One region of the Saccharothrix violaceirubra genome, then DNA from elsewhere that is predicted to be linked to it. Evidence: riboswitches for the same ligand, from Rfam matches in the RefSeq annotation. Region 1 holds a riboswitch; the other holds the start of a gene.
What was found. Region 1 has a riboswitch for thiamine pyrophosphate ahead of thiO (glycine oxidase ThiO). Riboswitches for the same ligand answer to the same signal wherever they lie in the genome.

Region 1 (8,183 bases):
GCACCGCCTGCGGCTGGCCGACGGCGAGCCGATGGCGATCGAGACGACGCACCTGGCGCTGGGCCGCTTCCGCGGCCTGCGCCGGTACCTGGCACCGGGTGCCTCGCTGTACCAGGTGCTGCGCGAGCGGTTCGGCGTCGAGATGGGCCACGCGGAGGAGACTATTGAGACCGCGCTGGCTTCGCCCGAGGAGGCCGAACTACTGGGTGCGGACATCGGCCTGCCGATGCTGCTGCTGTCCCGGCACTCGTTCGACACCGAGGGCAACCCGGTGGAGTGGGTGCGGTCGGTCTACCGGGGTGACAGGTACAAGTTCGTGGCCACCCTGAACCGGCCCGCGGACTGACCGGAACCGGTCAGTCCTCGGACCACTCCGTTCGAAGGGTGACGTCGCGCACCGGCGTGGAATCGCGGTGCGCGACGTCCGTCCGGACCGCCCCTATGCGGTGTCGGTCTCAGTCCGTTCGTCGTCCGGCAACGAATGGGTCACGACCCGCAGGCGCCCGTGTTCGGGGCGCACGAACGATTGTTCGCGCAGGTGGGCGGCATTGTCGCCGGTTCGTGTGATAGGGGTGGCGCCACGCCGGTGCCCGTTCGCCGCGGCACCTCGCGGCCACCTGCGGCCGGACGGGGTGCCCAGGGCCGTCCCGAGGGGCGGTCAGGTCCGAGCGGTGGGCGCCATCGGTAAACCCGACCTGCTGTTTCGGACCGATAACCCGCCTGGTCATCGGACCTCTGTCAACCTGGTGAACAGCGCCGGGTCGATGTTCCCGCCCGACACCACGGCCACCGAGCCCGGCGTCGGCGACCGCAGGTGCGCCGCGACCGCGACCGCGCCGCTGGGCTCGGCGACGATCCTGGCCCGCCGGGCGATCAGCGCGACGGCCGCCTCGATCTCGGCCTCGGTCACCGTGACCACCTCGTCGACGTGCGCCCGCAGGTGGGCGAAGGTCAGCTCGGACGGTTCGGCGCGCAGGCCGTCCGCGATCGTGCGGCTGCGGTCGGCGGTCGGCCACCGCACGAGCCGGCCGGCGCGCAGGGACGCGGCCGTGTCGGCGGCCAGCTCGGGCTCGACCCCGACCACCTTCACGTCCGGGCGCAGCGCCTTGACCGCCGTGGCCACGCCCGAGAGCAGGCCGCCGCCGCTGACCGGCGTGAGCACGATCGCCAGGTCCGGCGCGTCCGCGACGATCTCCAGGCCGACCGTGCCCTGGCCGGCGATGACGTTCGGGTGGTCGTAGGGCGGCACGAGCGTGGCACCGCGTTCCTCGACGAGTGCGTGCGCGCGGCTCTCACGTTCCTCGACGGGCACGAGCACGACCTCGGCGCCGAGCGCGCGGGTGGCGTCGATCTTCACGGCGGGCGCGGAGTCGGGCAGCACGATGACGGCCGGCACGCCGAAGACCCGGGCCGCGTGCGCGACGGCCTGGGCGTGGTTGCCGCTGGAGTAGGCCACGACGCCGCGTTCGCGCGCGTCGTCGGACAGGCGGGCGATCGCGTTGTACGCGCCGCGGATCTTGAAGGCCCCGATCGGCTGGAGGTTCTCCGGCTTGAGGCGCAGGTGGTCGTCGAAGCGCAGCAGCGGCGTCCGCACGGCGATGCCGTCGAGGAGGGCCGCGGCGGCCCGGATGTCGTCGAGCGTCACGAGATCCATGGGTCGATCGTGCCCGCCCGATCGGCGGCGTCCAGGTGTGGTGGCAGTCACTTAACGTTGGTGGCGTTCACTCTCTCGGCACAGCACTTTTCACAGCTGGGGGACCGCAACCTGCGGGATTCTTACTTCTGGCAAAACCCCCATTTCGGTGACTGGATCACTACCTTGAGTGAGAGTTAACAGTCAACTGCTACACAGCGCAGTCGGATGGTCGTGAACTGTGACACACTCCGAACACGGATGGCCCGAGCCGTAACAGGTAACAGGGTTATAACGTAGCTCGATCGGGCGAGTACTGATCGGTAACAACCGTGGAGGAGGGCGCTCGTGAAGAAGTCCGAGGCGCTCCTCGCCCGGTCCGGGTCTGCCACGAGGGTGAGAGATAAAGGGGTGGGGCGACCCCTGCCGCCGCCCCACCACCCGTCCCCCTAGAGCCCCCGAGAGCGGTCCCTGCAACCAGGCTCTCGGGTTCCCTGCACCCGAAGATGAGGGAGACGCCTAAATGAACCGCACGAGTGCGGCCCGCCTCGCCGTCGTGGCCTTAATGGCCACCGGCGCGGCTACAAGTCTCAGCGTACCGGCGATCGCGGACACTGCCGCCCCCCAAGGGGTGACCTCTTCCGACACGGAGAGCTACCCGGCCGGGTTGCTCCAGGCGGCGCAGCGCGACCTCGGCCTGAACGCCGAACAGTTGAGCGCCCGTCTGGCGAGCGACACGAAGGCCGGACAGGTCGAGCGGGCCGCGCGCGCCGGCCTCGGCGACAGCTTCGCCGGCTCCTGGATCGACGCGTCGACCGGCCGCCTGACCGTGGGTGTCACCGACGCCCGCCGCACCGGCGTCGCCCGTGCGTTCGGCGCGGACGTCAAGGTCGTGACCTACTCGGCCAGGCAGCTCGCCGGCACCAAGTCCTCCCTCGACCGGACCTCGGCACCCGTGTCGATCACCGGCTGGCACGTGGACGACGCGTCCAACACGGTCGTCGTCGAGGTGAACAAGCTCACCCGCGACGCCGCGGCCGACAAGTTCATCGCCGGCGCGAAGACCCTCAGCCCCGCCGTGCGCGTGGTCGAGGTCACCGAGTCGCCCACCACGCTGGCCGACACCCGCGGCGGCGACGCGTACTACATCGGCAGCGGCAGCCGCTGCTCGGTCGGCTTCGCGGTCACCGGCGGCTTCGTGACCGCCGGCCACTGCGGAAAGTCGGGCAACACGACCACCGGCGTCAACCGGCAGTCGCAGGGCACGTTCCGCGGCTCGTCGTTCCCGGGCAACGACTACGCCTGGGTCGCGACGAACTCCAGCTGGACCTCGAAGCCGTGGGTCAACCGCTACAACGGCTCGAACGTCACGGTGAAGGACGCCACCGAGGCCGCGACCGGCGCGCAGATCTGCCGCTCCGGCTCGACGACCCAGTGGCGCTGCGGCTCGATCCAGGCCCGCAACGCCACGGTCAACTACCCGCAGGGTTCGGTGCAGGGCCTGATCCGCACCAGCGCCTGCGCGGAGCCCGGCGACTCCGGCGGCTCGGCCGTCGCGGGCACCGGCTTCGGCTCGGCCCAGGGCATGACCTCCGGCGGCTCGGGCAACTGCTCGTCCGGCGGCACGACCTACTTCCAGCCGGTCGGCGAGGCGCTGAGCGCCTACCGCCTCACCCTGACCACCGGCTGACCCCTGCATTCCGACCCGGACGCCCCGATGCCTGCCCGCATCGGGGCGTCCGCGCGAGTTATACGTTCGGACACCGCGAGTCGTGCACTCGGACACCGCGAGTTATGCACTCAGGCATCCTCGATCGGGTCAGTCGAACTGCACGGACCGCTTGGACAGCCCGTACCAGAACCCGTCGACCGTCGTCCGGGACCGCTGGTCGGCACTGGCACCCAGCGACACGAACAACGGCGCCAGGTGCTCGGTGCGCGGGTGGGCGATCCCGGCCGCCGGCGCCTTGTGCGCGAAGTCCAGCAACGTGTCCACGTCGCCGTCGTCGAGCGCCCGCCCGGCCCAGTCGTCGAACTCGGCCGACCAGGACGGCGGCGCGTAGTCGGCGGGCCGGCTCATGTCCACGCAGCTCAGGTTGTGCGTCATGAACCCCGACCCCACGATCAGCACGCCCTGGTCGCGCAACGGCGCGAGCTTGCGGCCCACCTCGAACAGCCGGCGCGGGTCCAGCGTCGGCATCGACATCTGGAGGACCGGCACGTCCGCGTCCGGGTACATCTCCTTCAACGGCACGTAGGCGCCGTGGTCGAGCCCGCGTTCCTCGTCCTGGACGACGGGCTCGCCGACCAGCCCGGCGACGGCCGCCGCCAGCTCCGGCGCACCGGGTGCCTCGTAGGTCACCTCGTAATACCGCCGCGGGAAGCCCCAGAAGTCGTACGTCAGCGGCACGGTCCGCGTGGCGCCGAGCGTGAGCGGGTCGTTCTCCCAGTGCGCGGACACGATGAGGATCGACTCCGGGCGCGGGAGGGTCGCGGACCAGGCGTTCAGCTCCGAGGCCCACCGTTCGTCGTCGGCCAGCGGGGGAGCGCCGTGGCCCAGGTACAACACAGGCATCACGGGAACCAGAGTACGCCTCATAGTTGAAGTTTCAACGAGACGGCCGCCGCACGCGGGTCCTCGGCCTCCGTGATCGCCCGCACGACCACCACCCGCGTCGCGCCCGCCGCCAGGACCTCGGGCAGCCGCCGCCCGTCGATCCCGCCGATCGCGAACCACGGCCGTGCGGCGCCGACGGTCGCGCGCACGAGGTCCAGCCCCGGCGCCGGCCGCCCCGGCTTGGTCGGCGTCGGCCAGCACGGACCCGTGCAGAAGTAGTCGACCCCCGGTTCGACGGCCGCCGCGCCGGCCTGCGCCACGTCGTGCGTCGACCGCCCGATCACCACGTCGTCGCCCACGATCCGCCGCGCCACCGACACCGGCAAGTCGTCCTGCCCCAGGTGCAACACGTCGGCCGACGCCGCGAGCGCCACGTCCGCCCGGTCGTTGACGGCCAACAACGCGCCGTGCCGCGCGCACGCCTCGGCCATGACCTCCAACGCGGCCAACTCCTGCCGCGCCTCCAACGTCTTGTCCCGCAACTGCACGATGTCCACGCCACCCGTCAACGCCGCGTCGACGAACTCCCCGAGGTCGGGCCGGTTCGGCGTGCACAGGTAGAGGGTGGCGTCGGCGAGGCGACGGCGGAGCGCTGAGGCGTCGAGTCCGGGCACGGGCCGCACCGTAACCGGTGGACCGTGCGCTACGGTGAAGGCGGTCCGCACGGGAGTCCGGAGAGACCGGGCTGAGAGGGAGCGTGGCGTCGCTCCGACCGTCGAACCTGATCCGGGTCATGCCGGCGCAGGGAGCGTGAATGCCTTGACTACTGATGTGACCGTGCTCGGCGGCGGCGTGATCGGTCTGTCCGTCGCGTGGACGCTCGCGCGCGCGGACTACGCGGTCGCGGTCGTCGACCGAGGTTCCCGGCACGGCGGTTCGCACGTCGCGGGCGGGATGCTCGCGCCGATCACCGAGGCCTGGCCCGGCGACGAGGACGTGCTCGACCTCGGCGTGGAGTCCCTGGGGCTGTGGCCCGCGTTCGCCGCGGACCTGGGCGTGCCGCTCAGCCCGGTGGGCACGCTGGCCGTCGGCGTCGACGGCGCGGACACCGCCGTGCTCGACCAGTTGTGCGGCTACCTCGCCGCGCGGGGGCGTGCGGCGGACCGGCTCACGGGCCGCGGACTGCGCGCGCTGGAACCCGGCCTGGGCACGTCCGTCCGAAGTGGACTGTCGGTGCCCGGCGACCTCTCGGTGGACAACCGGGTCCTGCTGGCGGCGTTGCGCGCCGCGTGCGCCGGGCACGGGGTGCGGTTCGTCGACGGCGCCGACTCGCCGGTCACGGTGATCGCCGCCGGCGCGTGGAGCCGCGACCTGCACCCGGCCCTGCGCACCGTGATCCGGCCCGTGAAAGGCGAGATCCTGCGGCTTTCCACGCGACCCGGCGCGTTGCCGCCACCACGCCACACGATCCGCGCGCACGTCGAAGGACGCCAGGTCTACCTCGTGCCGCGCGCCGACGGGATCGTGCTCGGCGCCACCCAGTACGAGGCCGGTTTCGACGCGGACGTGACCGTCGGCGGCGTGCGCGACCTGCTGCGGGACGGCGAGGTCGTGTGGCCGGGCATCGCCGGGTACGCGCTGGCCGAGACCGCCGTCGGGTTCCGCGCGGGCAGTCCCGACAACGCGCCGGTCGTCCGGTGGCTGGAGCCGGGCGTGCTCGCCGCGACCGGCCACCACCGCAACGGGCTGCTGCTCGCGCCCGTGACCGCACGACGGGTCCTGGAGCTGGTGGGCGAAGGAGGACGAAGGTGAAGGCGAAGATCAACGGCACCGAGCGCGAACTCGTCGACGGTGCCACCGTCGCCGCCGTGCTCGCCCTGCTCGGCGCACCGGCCGCCGGGGTCGCGGTCGCACTAGACGGCGAGGTCGTGCCGCGTGCCGCGTGGCCGACGACGACCGTGCCGGAAGGCGGCGTGGTCGAGGTGCTCACCGCCGTGCAGGGAGGCTGACGTGGACGACCCGCTGGTGATCGCCGGACGCGAGTTCGGCTCGCGGCTCGTGATGGGCACGGGCGGCGCGGCGAACCTGTCCGTGCTGGAACGCGCGCTCGTGGCGGCCGGCACCGAGCTGACGACCGTGGCGATGCGGCGCATGGACGCGGGCGGCGGCACGGGCGTGCTGGAACTGTTGCGGCGCTTGGGGATCGAGACCCTGCCCAACACGGCCGGCTGCCGGACCGCGGCCGAGGCCGTGCTGACCGCGCGCCTGGCCCGTGAGGCCCTGGGCACGTCGTGGGTGAAGCTGGAGGTCGTGCACGACGACCGGACCCTGCTGCCCGACCCGGTCGAACTGCTCGACGCCGCCGAACGGCTCGTCGACGACGGGTTCGTGGTCCTGCCCTACACCAACGACGACCCGGTGCTGGCGCGGCGGCTGGAGGACGTGGGCTGCGCGACCGTGATGCCGTTGGGCTCGCCGATCGGGACGGGGCTGGGCATCCGCAACCCGCACAACATCGAGCTGATCGTCGCGCGCGCGGGCGTGCCGGTGATCCTGGACGCGGGCGTCGGCACGGCCTCGGATGCCGCGCTGGCCATGGAACTCGGCTGTTCCGCTGTGCTCTTGGCCACTGCGGTGACCAGGGCGCAGGACCCGGAGCTGATGGCGCGCGCCATGCGTTCGGCCGTGGAAGCGGGCAGGTCCGCCAGGCTCGCCGGCCGGATCCCGCGCCGGTTCTGGGCGCACGCGTCGAGCCCGGACGTCGACGCGTAGCAACGCGAACTCCCCCGACGGGCGGTGGCCGATCGGTACGCGATGATGGATGCTGAACCATTCTCATCGCCGGGTCACCGAGGAGGACCACGCCCGTGACGGCCGACCAGGTCGAGGACGCCACCGCGCGGCTGTACCTCGCTATCGGCAGGCTTTCCCGCCTGCTGCGCCGGACCGGTTCGCCGGGGCTCGGTCCGGGCGCCGTGTCGGCGCTGGCGACGTTGGCCCGCTGCGGTCCGATGCGACTGGGCGACCTGGCGACGAAGGAGGGCGTGGCGCCGCCGACCCTGTCCCGCATCGTGGCGGCGCTGGTGGAGGCCGGCTACGTGACGCGGGAGCCCGATCCGCAGGACGGCCGGGCTTGGCTGGCGACCCCGACCCCCGAGGGCGAGACCATGGTGTCCGGCGTGCGTTCCGCGCGCGTGCACGAACTCCAGCGCCGGATCGAGCAGCTCAGTCCCGCGCACCAGTCCGCGTTGGTCGACGCCCTCCCCGCCCTGGAAGACCTGGTCGGCGAAACCCCCTAGCCCGCGAGTTATACGTTCGGACACTGCGAGTTATACGTTCAAGCACTACGAAATGTGCGTTCGGGACGGGGCCTCGGGTGCCCGAGTGCACATTTCATGGTGTCCGAACGCACAACTCGCGGTGTCTCAGTGCATAACTCGCGCGGCCTCGGACGCGAGGGCCTGGTTGAACGTGGTGAACTCGGACCGGAGCAGGTCGGCGCTCTCCGCGTAGACCGAGGCTGCCAGGGGGCCGGTCCAGGTTTCGCGGTTGACCAGGAGGGTTCCGCCGTCGACCGGCGCCAACTCCCAGCGGTGGCGGCCGAAGAACAGCTCCGGGTCGCCGCCTTCCGACGCCAGCAAAGCGTTCTCCTCGACATCCGTGATCACCCCCTCGAACTCGCGCTCGGCCGGCGAGCCCCACGCCGCCCGCGTACGCACGGGCGTGCCCGCCACGGCCGCGCCCGACACGTAGGCGATCTGCGAGTTCCACTCCGCGTACCGGGGGAAGTCCACCAGGACAGCCCATACGACGGCGACCGGCGCCGAGATCGTGATCTCGGTCCTCAGCTCATTTTCCTGCATGGTCGTGCAGGATAATCAGCTCCAGGCCACGGGCGCACCCGGTTAAGATCCCCGGTATCGCCGGGATCAAAGGGCAGGTGCAACGACGCGGGGTCGAACGACGCCGCGATCTCGTCGACGCCGCGATCCA
Region 2 (8,183 bases), 360 kb from region 1:
GCCAGCGGGAAGTCGACCTCGCGCCACACCCGCCACGGCGACGCGCCCAGCGTGGCGGCGGCCTGGCGCAGCCGTTCGTCGACCGCGCGCAGCACGGGCAGCACGATCCGCACGACCAGCGGCGTCACGACCAGCGCCTGGGCCAGCGGCACCAGCAGCGGTGACGTGCGGAAGTCGCCGGGCAGCGCGTCCATCGTGATCAGGTAGCCGAAGCCGACCGTCACCGCCGACACGCCCAGCGGCAGCATCAGCGCGGTGTCCAGGGTTTCGGCGAACCACGACCCGGACCGGCGCAGACCGACCAGCACGACCGCCGACAGCACGCCCACGACCAGCGCGATCATCGTCGCGTCGGTGGCCGCGCGCAGCGACCGCACGGCCGCGTCGAGCCCGGACACGACGAGCGTGCCCCGTTCGCCGGTACCCGCCAGCGCCCGGTAGCCCGCGAGGCTCCATCCATCCACAGTGGACAGCGAGCGGACGGTCAACGCGACCACCGGCACCAGCAGCACGCCGACGACCAGCCACGCCGCGCCCACCACGACCCACTCGCCGCCGCCGGGCCGGCGCGGCGGTTCGACCCGCAGCGGCAGGCCGCGTTCCCGTCGGCGCCTGGTCACGACGCCGATCACCAGCACCGCGATCACGGCCGCGAACTGGAGCAACGACAACGTCGCCGCGCCCGACAGGTCCAGCAACTGGACCGTGCGCAGGTAGATCTCGGTCTCCAACGTGCGGTAGCGGGCGCCGCCGAGCACCAGCACGACCCCGAACGCTGTGGAGCAGAACAGGAACACCACGGCCGCCGCCGACCCGATCGCGGGCGCCAGCGCGGGCAGCGTGACCGACCGGAACGCCCGCAGCCGGGACGCGCCCAAAGACCGGGCCGCGTCCTCCACCCGCCGGTCCAGCCGCGCCCACAGCCCGCCGACCGTGCGGGCCACGACGGCGACGTTGAAGAACGCGTTGGCCAGCACGATCGGCAGCACGCCGCCGTCGGGCCACAACGCGCGGAACGCCAACCCGACCACGACCGTGGGCAGCACGAACGGCACCATCACGGCCGCGCGCACCACCCCGGTGCCGCGCACGCGACACCGGGCCAGCAGGTAGGCCACGGGCAGGCCGGCCACCAGCGCCACGGCCGTCGCGGCGGCGGCCTGGCCGAGCGTGAACCCGACCAGGCCCCAGGTGTCCGCGTCGACCTGGACGCCGTCACGAAGGCCCAGGCCCACGATCGCGACGACCGGCCAGAGGAAGAAGACGCCCAGGAACGCCAGCGGCAGCAGGGACGCGAGCGCCCAGGTCAGCCGACGACGAGCGAACGCCACTGCTTGACCCACTCCTCGCGCTTGGCGTCGAGGAGGTCGGCGGGCACGGTCCGGGAGGACGGGGGCAGCGGCGCGGCCTTGGCCCACGACTCGGGCAGCGAGACGCCCTCGCGCGAGGGGTACACGTACATGTTCTCGGCCACGGTCGACTGGAACTTCTCCGAGAGCAGGAAGTCGACGACCTTGCGCGCGTCCTCGGTGTTCTTGGCGCCGCTGAGCACGCCCGCGTACTCGACCTGGCGGTAGCAGGTGTCGAACACGGCCCTGGTGCGCGGGTTGCCGTCCGCGCCGATCTCGGCCGACGGCGACGACGCGTAGGAGACCACGATCGGCCGCGGCCCCTTGCCCGCCGAACCGGAGAAGTCCTGCGTGTACGCCTCTTCCCAGCCGCTGACGACCTTGACGCCGTTGGCCTTCAGACCGGCCCAGTAGGTGCGCCAGTCGCTGTCGCCGCCGTCGCCGTACGTGGCGATCGTGGACAGCAGGAACGCCAGGCCCGGCGAGGACGTGGCCGGGTCCTCGACGACGAGCAGGTCCTTGTACTTCGGGTCGAGCAGGTCGGCGAACTTCTGCGGCTCGCCCTTGTCCTTCAAAGCGGCGATGTCGTAGTTCAGGCACACGTCGCCGACGTCGACCGCGTGCAGCCGGTTCGCGGGCGTGAGCGCGTACCGCTGGGCGCCGTTCTTCGCCGCGCCGCTGTCGTACTCGGCGAACACGCCCTCCTTGAGGGCGCGCGAGGCGAACGTGGAGTCGACGCCGAACGCGACGTCGCCGATCGGGCTGTCCTTGGTGAGCACGAGCTTGTTGGTCAGCTCGCCCGCGTCGCCACTGGCGACCTGCTTGACCGTGATGCCGGTCTCGGCCTTGAACGCGTCGAGCAGTTCGGGCTTCACCACGAACGAGTCGTGGGTCACGAGCGTCACCACGCGTTCGCCCTGCGAAGGGGTCGGCTCGGTGGCCGAACACGCGGCGAGCGCCAGCACGGAGGCGGCGGCCAGGACACGGCGGAGCATCGTCTCTCCCTACACCGGCATGACCCGGATCAGGTGTGGACGGTCGGGGGCCGGCGTGCCCCCCTCTCAGCCCGGCGCGCCGGACTCCCGTGGGTGAACAGGCATTTTACTCGACGGGGTGGAAGGCTCGACGCATGGCCGAACTGCTGACCGACGACCAGGTGACCAATGCCCTGTCCCACCTCCCCGGGTGGATCGCCCGGAACGCGGCCCTCGTGCGCACCGCCGAGCTGTCCTCGTTCGCGCAGGCGATCAAGGTGGTGGACCGCGTCGCGGAGATCGCGGAGCGCGACGACCACCACCCGGACATCGACATCCGGTGGCGCACGCTGACCTTCCGGTGCGCCACGCACTCCAGCGGCGGGATCACCGCGCTGGACGTGTCACTGGCTGAGGAGATCGACCGGGTCCTCGCGGCGCACGCGTAGCGAGACCACGATCGCGACGAGGGTGAGCAGCCCGAGCGCCGGGTAGGCCCAGCCCAGCGCCGACAGGTACCACGGCCGTTCGATGATCCAGATGGACGGCTGGAGGATGAGCAGGATCGAGATCAGGTAGCCGCCGATCGCCAGGACCCACAGCCCGGCCGTGATCCTGGCGATCGGGTGGTTCGCGCGGTAGAGCAGCCACATCAGCGCGGGCACCACCCAGACCCAGTGGTGGCTCCACGAGATCGGGCTGACCAGCAGGCCCAGGAACTGCACCGCGACGATCATGGCGAGCGTGTCGCGGCGTGCCGCGTGCAACGCCCATGCGGTGAGCGCCACGGCCACCGCCACACCCGCCAGGTAGACCGGGCCCGAGCCGACGTCGTGGCCGACCGTGCGGGACAGCGCGCCGCGCAGCGACTGGTTGATCGCCGACCCGACCGGGCCGACGCGGTCGGCGTCGCCGAGCAGCTCGAACCAGAACCGGTGGGACTGGCCGGGGCTCACGGCGTAGCCGATCGCGACCGTGCCGACGAACGCGGCAGCGGACAGCGCGGCGGCCCGGAACCGCTTGGTGACCAGGAAGTAGAGCCCGGAGATCGCCGGGGTGAGCTTGATGCCTGCCGCGATGCCGACGCCCGCGCCCGCGACGGAGTCCTTGAGGCTCACCAACGTCACGAGCAGCAACGCGCACAGCGCGAGGTTGATCTGGCCGTAGTTGAGGGTCGTGCGCACCGGCTCGACCCAGACCAGCAGGCCGGTCCACAGCAGGACGCGTCTGGAGTCGTGCGCGCCGATCAGCCGGAGCGACTGCTTCGTGATCAGCCACAGGCACGCCAGCGACAGCAGTTGCCAGAACCAGCGGGCCGCGCCCCACGGGATCCACGACAGCGGCAGGAAGAGCAACGCCGAGAACGGCGGATAGGTGAACGGCAGGGCGAACTTGTCGGAGAACTCGGACAGTCGCCAGTCGTAGAGGTTCCCGGTGAACAGCTCCGGCGAGCCGTTCCGGTAGACCATGAGGTCGATCATGGTCATCTTGGTCTGGAACGCCACCATGAGCAGGTGGCCCGCCAGGGACACGCCGAACACCCACGGCGCGACGGCGAGCAACCGGGCTTCGACGGCTCGCAGGTGCACCAGGTTCCTCCACGATCGTGTGAATTGCGTGACTACGAGGCCACTATTCCGGGTACCCGGACGTCTGACGAGTGGGAGATCAACGCAAGGGGATTCGCATGACCGCCGACATCGTCGTGTTCGCGATCGCAGCACTGGGCATGCTGGGCACCGCCGGTGGCGTCTTCGCCATGGCCCGCCACAGCCGCAAGCAGCTGCACTGAGACCCGGTCGGGGCGGCGTCCCGCGTGGACGCCGCCCCGACCGTCACTCAGACGTTGAAGCGGAACTCGACCACGTCGCCGTCGGCCATGACGTAGTCCTTGCCCTCCATCCGGACCTTGCCGGCCGCCTTCGCGGCGGTCATCGACTTCGCCTCGACCAGGTCCGCGAACGACACGACCTCGGCCTTGATGAACCCGCGCTCGAAGTCGGTGTGGATCACGCCCGCCGCCTGCGGCGCCGTGGCGCCCTGCGGGATCGTCCAGGCACGCGACTCCTTGGGACCGGCCGTGAGGTAGGTCTGGAGCCCGAGCGTGTGGAAACCGGCGCGGGCCAATGCGTGCAGGCCCGGCTCGTGCTGGCCGATCGACTCCAGCAGCTCCCGGGCGGACTCCTCGTCCAGCTCCAGCAGCTCGGCCTCGACCTTGGCGTCGAGGAACACCGCGTCGGCCGGTGCGACCAGCTCGCGCAGCTCCTTGAGCTTCGCGTCGTCGGTGAGCACGGACTCGTCGGCGTTGAACACGTACAGGAACGGCTTCGTGGTCAGCAGGCTCAGCTCGCGCAGTAGGTCGCCGTCCACTTCGGACTGGGCCGAGAACAGCGTGCGACCGCCGTCGAGGATCTCCTTGGCCTTGTTCGCCGCGTCCAGCGCCGGGCGCCGGTCCTTGACCGTGCGCGCCTCCTTCTCCAGGCGCGGGATCGCCTTCTCCAGGGTCTGGAGGTCGGCGAGGATCAGCTCGGTGTTGATCGTCTCGATGTCGGACGCGGGGTCCACGCGGCCGTCGACGTGGATCACGTCGTCGTCGGCGAACACGCGGATCACCTGGCAGATCGCGTTGGCCTCGCGGATGTTGGCGAGGAACTTGTTGCCCAGGCCCGCGCCTTCCGACGCGCCCTTCACGATGCCCGCGATGTCGACGAACGACACCACGGCGGGCACCTCGCGCTCCGAGCCGAAGATCTCCGCGAGCTTCGCCAGCCGCGCGTCGGGCAGCGGCACCACGCCGACGTTCGGCTCGATGGTCGCGAACGGGTAGTTCGCCGCCAGCACGTCGTTGCGCGTGAGGGCGTTGAACAGGGTGGACTTGCCGACGTTGGGCAGGCCGACGATACCGAGGGTCAAACTCACGGGTGGTGAGTCTACGCTGTCCACCCCCGTGTCCGATTTCCGCGAGAACCCAGGTGGAAGCCCTGGCAGAGTGGTGTCCATGCTCGTTGACGACGAACGCGCCTACCGGGCGGTCGCGGCCCGGGACGCCCGGTTCGACGGCTGCTTCATCCTCGCGGTGCGCACCACCCGGATCTACTGCCGGCCCTCGTGCCCGGCCGTGACGCCCAAGCGCCGCAACGCCGAGTTCTACCCCACCGCCGCCGCGGCGCAGTCGGCCGGCTACCGCGCGTGCCGCCGCTGCCTGCCCGACGCCGTGCCCGGCTCTCCCGAGTGGAACCTGCGCGCCGACCTGGCCGCGCGGGCGATGCGGTTGATCTCCGACGGCGTCGTGGAACGCGAGGGCGTGTCGGGCCTGGCGAGCCGCCTCGGGTACTCCGAGCGGCACCTGACCCGCGTGCTCACCGCCGAGCTGGGCGCCGGGCCGCTGGCGTTGGCCCGCGCCCACCGGGCCCACTCGGCCAGGCTGCTGATCGAGACGACCGACCTGTCGTTCGCCGACGTGGCGTTCGCGGCCGGGTTCGCGAGCGTGCGGCAGTTCAACGACACCATCCGCGCGGTGTTCGCCTCGACGCCGTCGGCCATGCGGGCACGCCGGTGCGCGGTGGGTGCGCCGGGCCGGATCGTGCTGCGACTGCCGTACCGGCCGCCGTTCGACTTCGCGGGACTGCTGGAGGTCTTCGCCGTCGAGGCGATCCCCGGCGTGGAGCACGTGACCTGGTCGTCGTACGCCCGCTCGTTGCGACTGCCGCACGGCGAGGGCACGGTGCTGCTGGAGCCGTCGGACGGGCACGTGCGGTGCTCGCTGCGGCTGACCGACCTGCGCGACCTGGGCAGTGCGGTGAGCCGGGTGCGCCGGCTGCTGGACCTGGACGCCGATCCGCAGGCCGTGGACTCGTTCCTGTCGGCGGACCCCGCGCTGCGCCCGTCCGTCCTCGCTCGACCCGGCGTACGGCTGCCCGGCAGCGTCGACGGCGCCGAGACCCTGCTGCGACTGCTGGGCCACCGTCGCGCGGGAGAGCCCCTGCGCGTGCCCGACGGCGAAGTGACCCACCTCTACCCCGAGCCCGCCGCCGTGGACTCCCCCGTGGCCCGCGCCCTGGCGGACGGCGGCCTCGTCGTCGACGTCGGCTGCGACCAGGCGGAGTTGGAGGCTCGGCTGACCGCGTTCCCCGGCGTGGGCGCCGACATCGCCAGGCAGGTCGTGGTGCGCGTGCTCGGCGCGCCCGACGTGCCGTCGACCACCGACAACGCGGCGTGGCGCCCTTGGCGCTCGTACGCCGCCCTGCACTCCAGGAGGATCGCGTGACCGCGTACGTGTCCACTGTGGACACCCCTATCGGACCGTTCACCGCCGTCGTGGCGGCGGACGGAGCCGTGCTGGCCAGCGGCTGGACCGGGACCACCGACGACCTGCTCCCCCGGGTGTCGCCGTCCCTGCGGCCGACGGCACTGACCACGCGCCGGGACCTCGGCCGGGTGACCCGCGCCGTCCGCGACTACCACGCGGGCGACCTGACCGCGATCGACGACGTCCCGGTCCGGCAGCGGGCCGGCGACTTCATGGACCGGGCCCTGGCCGTGTTGCGCGACGTCCGGGCGGGCGAACCCGTCAGCTACGCCGAGTACGCGGGGCTGGCCGGTCGGCCGTCGGCGGTGCGCGCGGCGGCTTCCGCGTGCGCGCGCAACGCGGCGACGTTGTTCGTGCCCTGTCACCGCGTGATCCGCTCGGGCGGCGCGATCGGCGCCTTCCGCTGGGGAGTGGACGCCAAGCGCTGGCTGCTGAACCACGAGGCCCCGGGTCAGGACGGATCGGCGAGCAGGTCGCCCCGATAGGCGGCGGCCTGGAGTTCGAACAGCTCGAAGTACTGGCCGTTCAGGGCCATCAACTCGTCGTGCGTGCCCTGCTCGACCACGACGCCGCGGTCCAGGACGACGATCCGGTCCGCGTTGCGGATGTTGGCCAGCCGGTGGGTCACCAGGATCGTGGTGCGGCGGGCCGCCGCCGCGCGCAACCCGGTGAACACCCGGGCCTCGGCCTTGGCGTCCAAGGCGGCCGTCGGCTCGTCGGCCACGAGGACCGCGGCGTCGCGGTACATGCCCCGGGCGATGCCCATGCGCTGCCACTGGCCGCCGGACAGGTCCTGGCCGTCGTTGAACTGGCGGGACAGCACCGTGTCGGCGCCCGCCGGGAGCGTGGCGATCACCTCGTCCGCGCCGGAACGGGTCACCGCGGACTGCCACGCGTCCGGGTCGTCGCGGTCCAGGCGGCCGACGGCCACGTTGTTGCGCGCGGTCATCGGCCACTGCGCCGGGTCCTGGGCGATCACCGCGATCGAGCGGTGGACCGTGCGCGGGTCGGCGTCGGCGAGGTCGACGTCGTCCCACCGGACCATGCCCGACGAGGCCGGGAACAGGCCGGTCAGAACCTTGCCCAGCGTGGTCTTGCCCGAGCCGTTCTCGCCGACCAGGGCGATCACCTCGCCGCGTTCGACGGTGAGGTTCACGTCGCGCAACGCGGGCTCGTCCTTGCCGGGGTAGGTGAAGGAGACGTCGGTGAGCGTGATCCGCTCCGGATCGGCGGGCGCGGTCACGCCCGACGTCGACTGCGCCTGTTCGGCGCCCTCGGCCAGCAGTCGTCGGTAGAAGTCCAGGTAGAACGAGTCCTCGTAGAGCGAGTTCACCGCGCTGGTCGTGCGGGACAACGCGGAGAAGCCGGTGCGCATCGCGAGCACGGCCGTGCCCGCCAACGCCAACTCCATCCCGCCGGACGCGAGCAGTAGGCCGAGCACGCCGTACGCCGCGCCCGTGCCGATGCCCGCGAGCGCACGGCCGGTGAGCTGCACCAGGTTCGTGCGGTGGGCCATGCGCACCTGGTCGCGGACCAGGCTGACGGAGATGC

Region 2: another riboswitch for thiamine pyrophosphate. It lies ahead of F4559_RS28740 (thiamine ABC transporter substrate-binding protein); the one in region 1 lies ahead of thiO (glycine oxidase ThiO).

Annotation. Positions count from the first base shown of each region.
Region 1 is NZ_JACHJS010000001.1:6,599,302-6,607,484, reverse strand. Features, by position in the region: gene F4559_RS30545 (GntR family transcriptional regulator) at 1-346, shown strand, start outside; gene F4559_RS30540 (threonine ammonia-lyase) at 725-1,654, opposite strand; gene F4559_RS30535 (S1 family peptidase) at 2,265-3,323, shown strand; gene F4559_RS30530 (dioxygenase family protein) at 3,453-4,208, opposite strand; gene thiE (thiamine phosphate synthase) at 4,229-4,864, opposite strand; TPP riboswitch at 4,904-5,015, shown strand; gene thiO (glycine oxidase ThiO) at 5,010-6,002, shown strand; gene thiS (sulfur carrier protein ThiS) at 5,999-6,199, shown strand; gene F4559_RS30510 (thiazole synthase) at 6,201-6,962, shown strand; gene F4559_RS30505 (MarR family winged helix-turn-helix transcriptional regulator) at 7,058-7,489, shown strand; gene F4559_RS30500 (SRPBCC domain-containing protein) at 7,616-8,053, opposite strand; gene F4559_RS30495 (TetR/AcrR family transcriptional regulator) at 8,131-8,183, shown strand, end outside.
Region 2 is NZ_JACHJS010000001.1:6,239,751-6,247,933, forward strand. Features, by position in the region: gene F4559_RS28735 (ABC transporter permease) at 1-1,331, opposite strand, end outside; gene F4559_RS28740 (thiamine ABC transporter substrate-binding protein) at 1,307-2,344, opposite strand; TPP riboswitch at 2,333-2,445, opposite strand; gene F4559_RS28745 (4a-hydroxytetrahydrobiopterin dehydratase) at 2,479-2,772, shown strand; gene F4559_RS28750 (mannosyltransferase) at 2,728-3,912, opposite strand; gene ychF (redox-regulated ATPase YchF) at 4,163-5,242, opposite strand; gene F4559_RS28760 (DNA-3-methyladenine glycosylase 2 family protein) at 5,322-6,590, shown strand; gene F4559_RS28765 (methylated-DNA--[protein]-cysteine S-methyltransferase) at 6,587-7,117, shown strand; gene F4559_RS28770 (ABC transporter ATP-binding protein) at 7,084-8,183, opposite strand, start outside.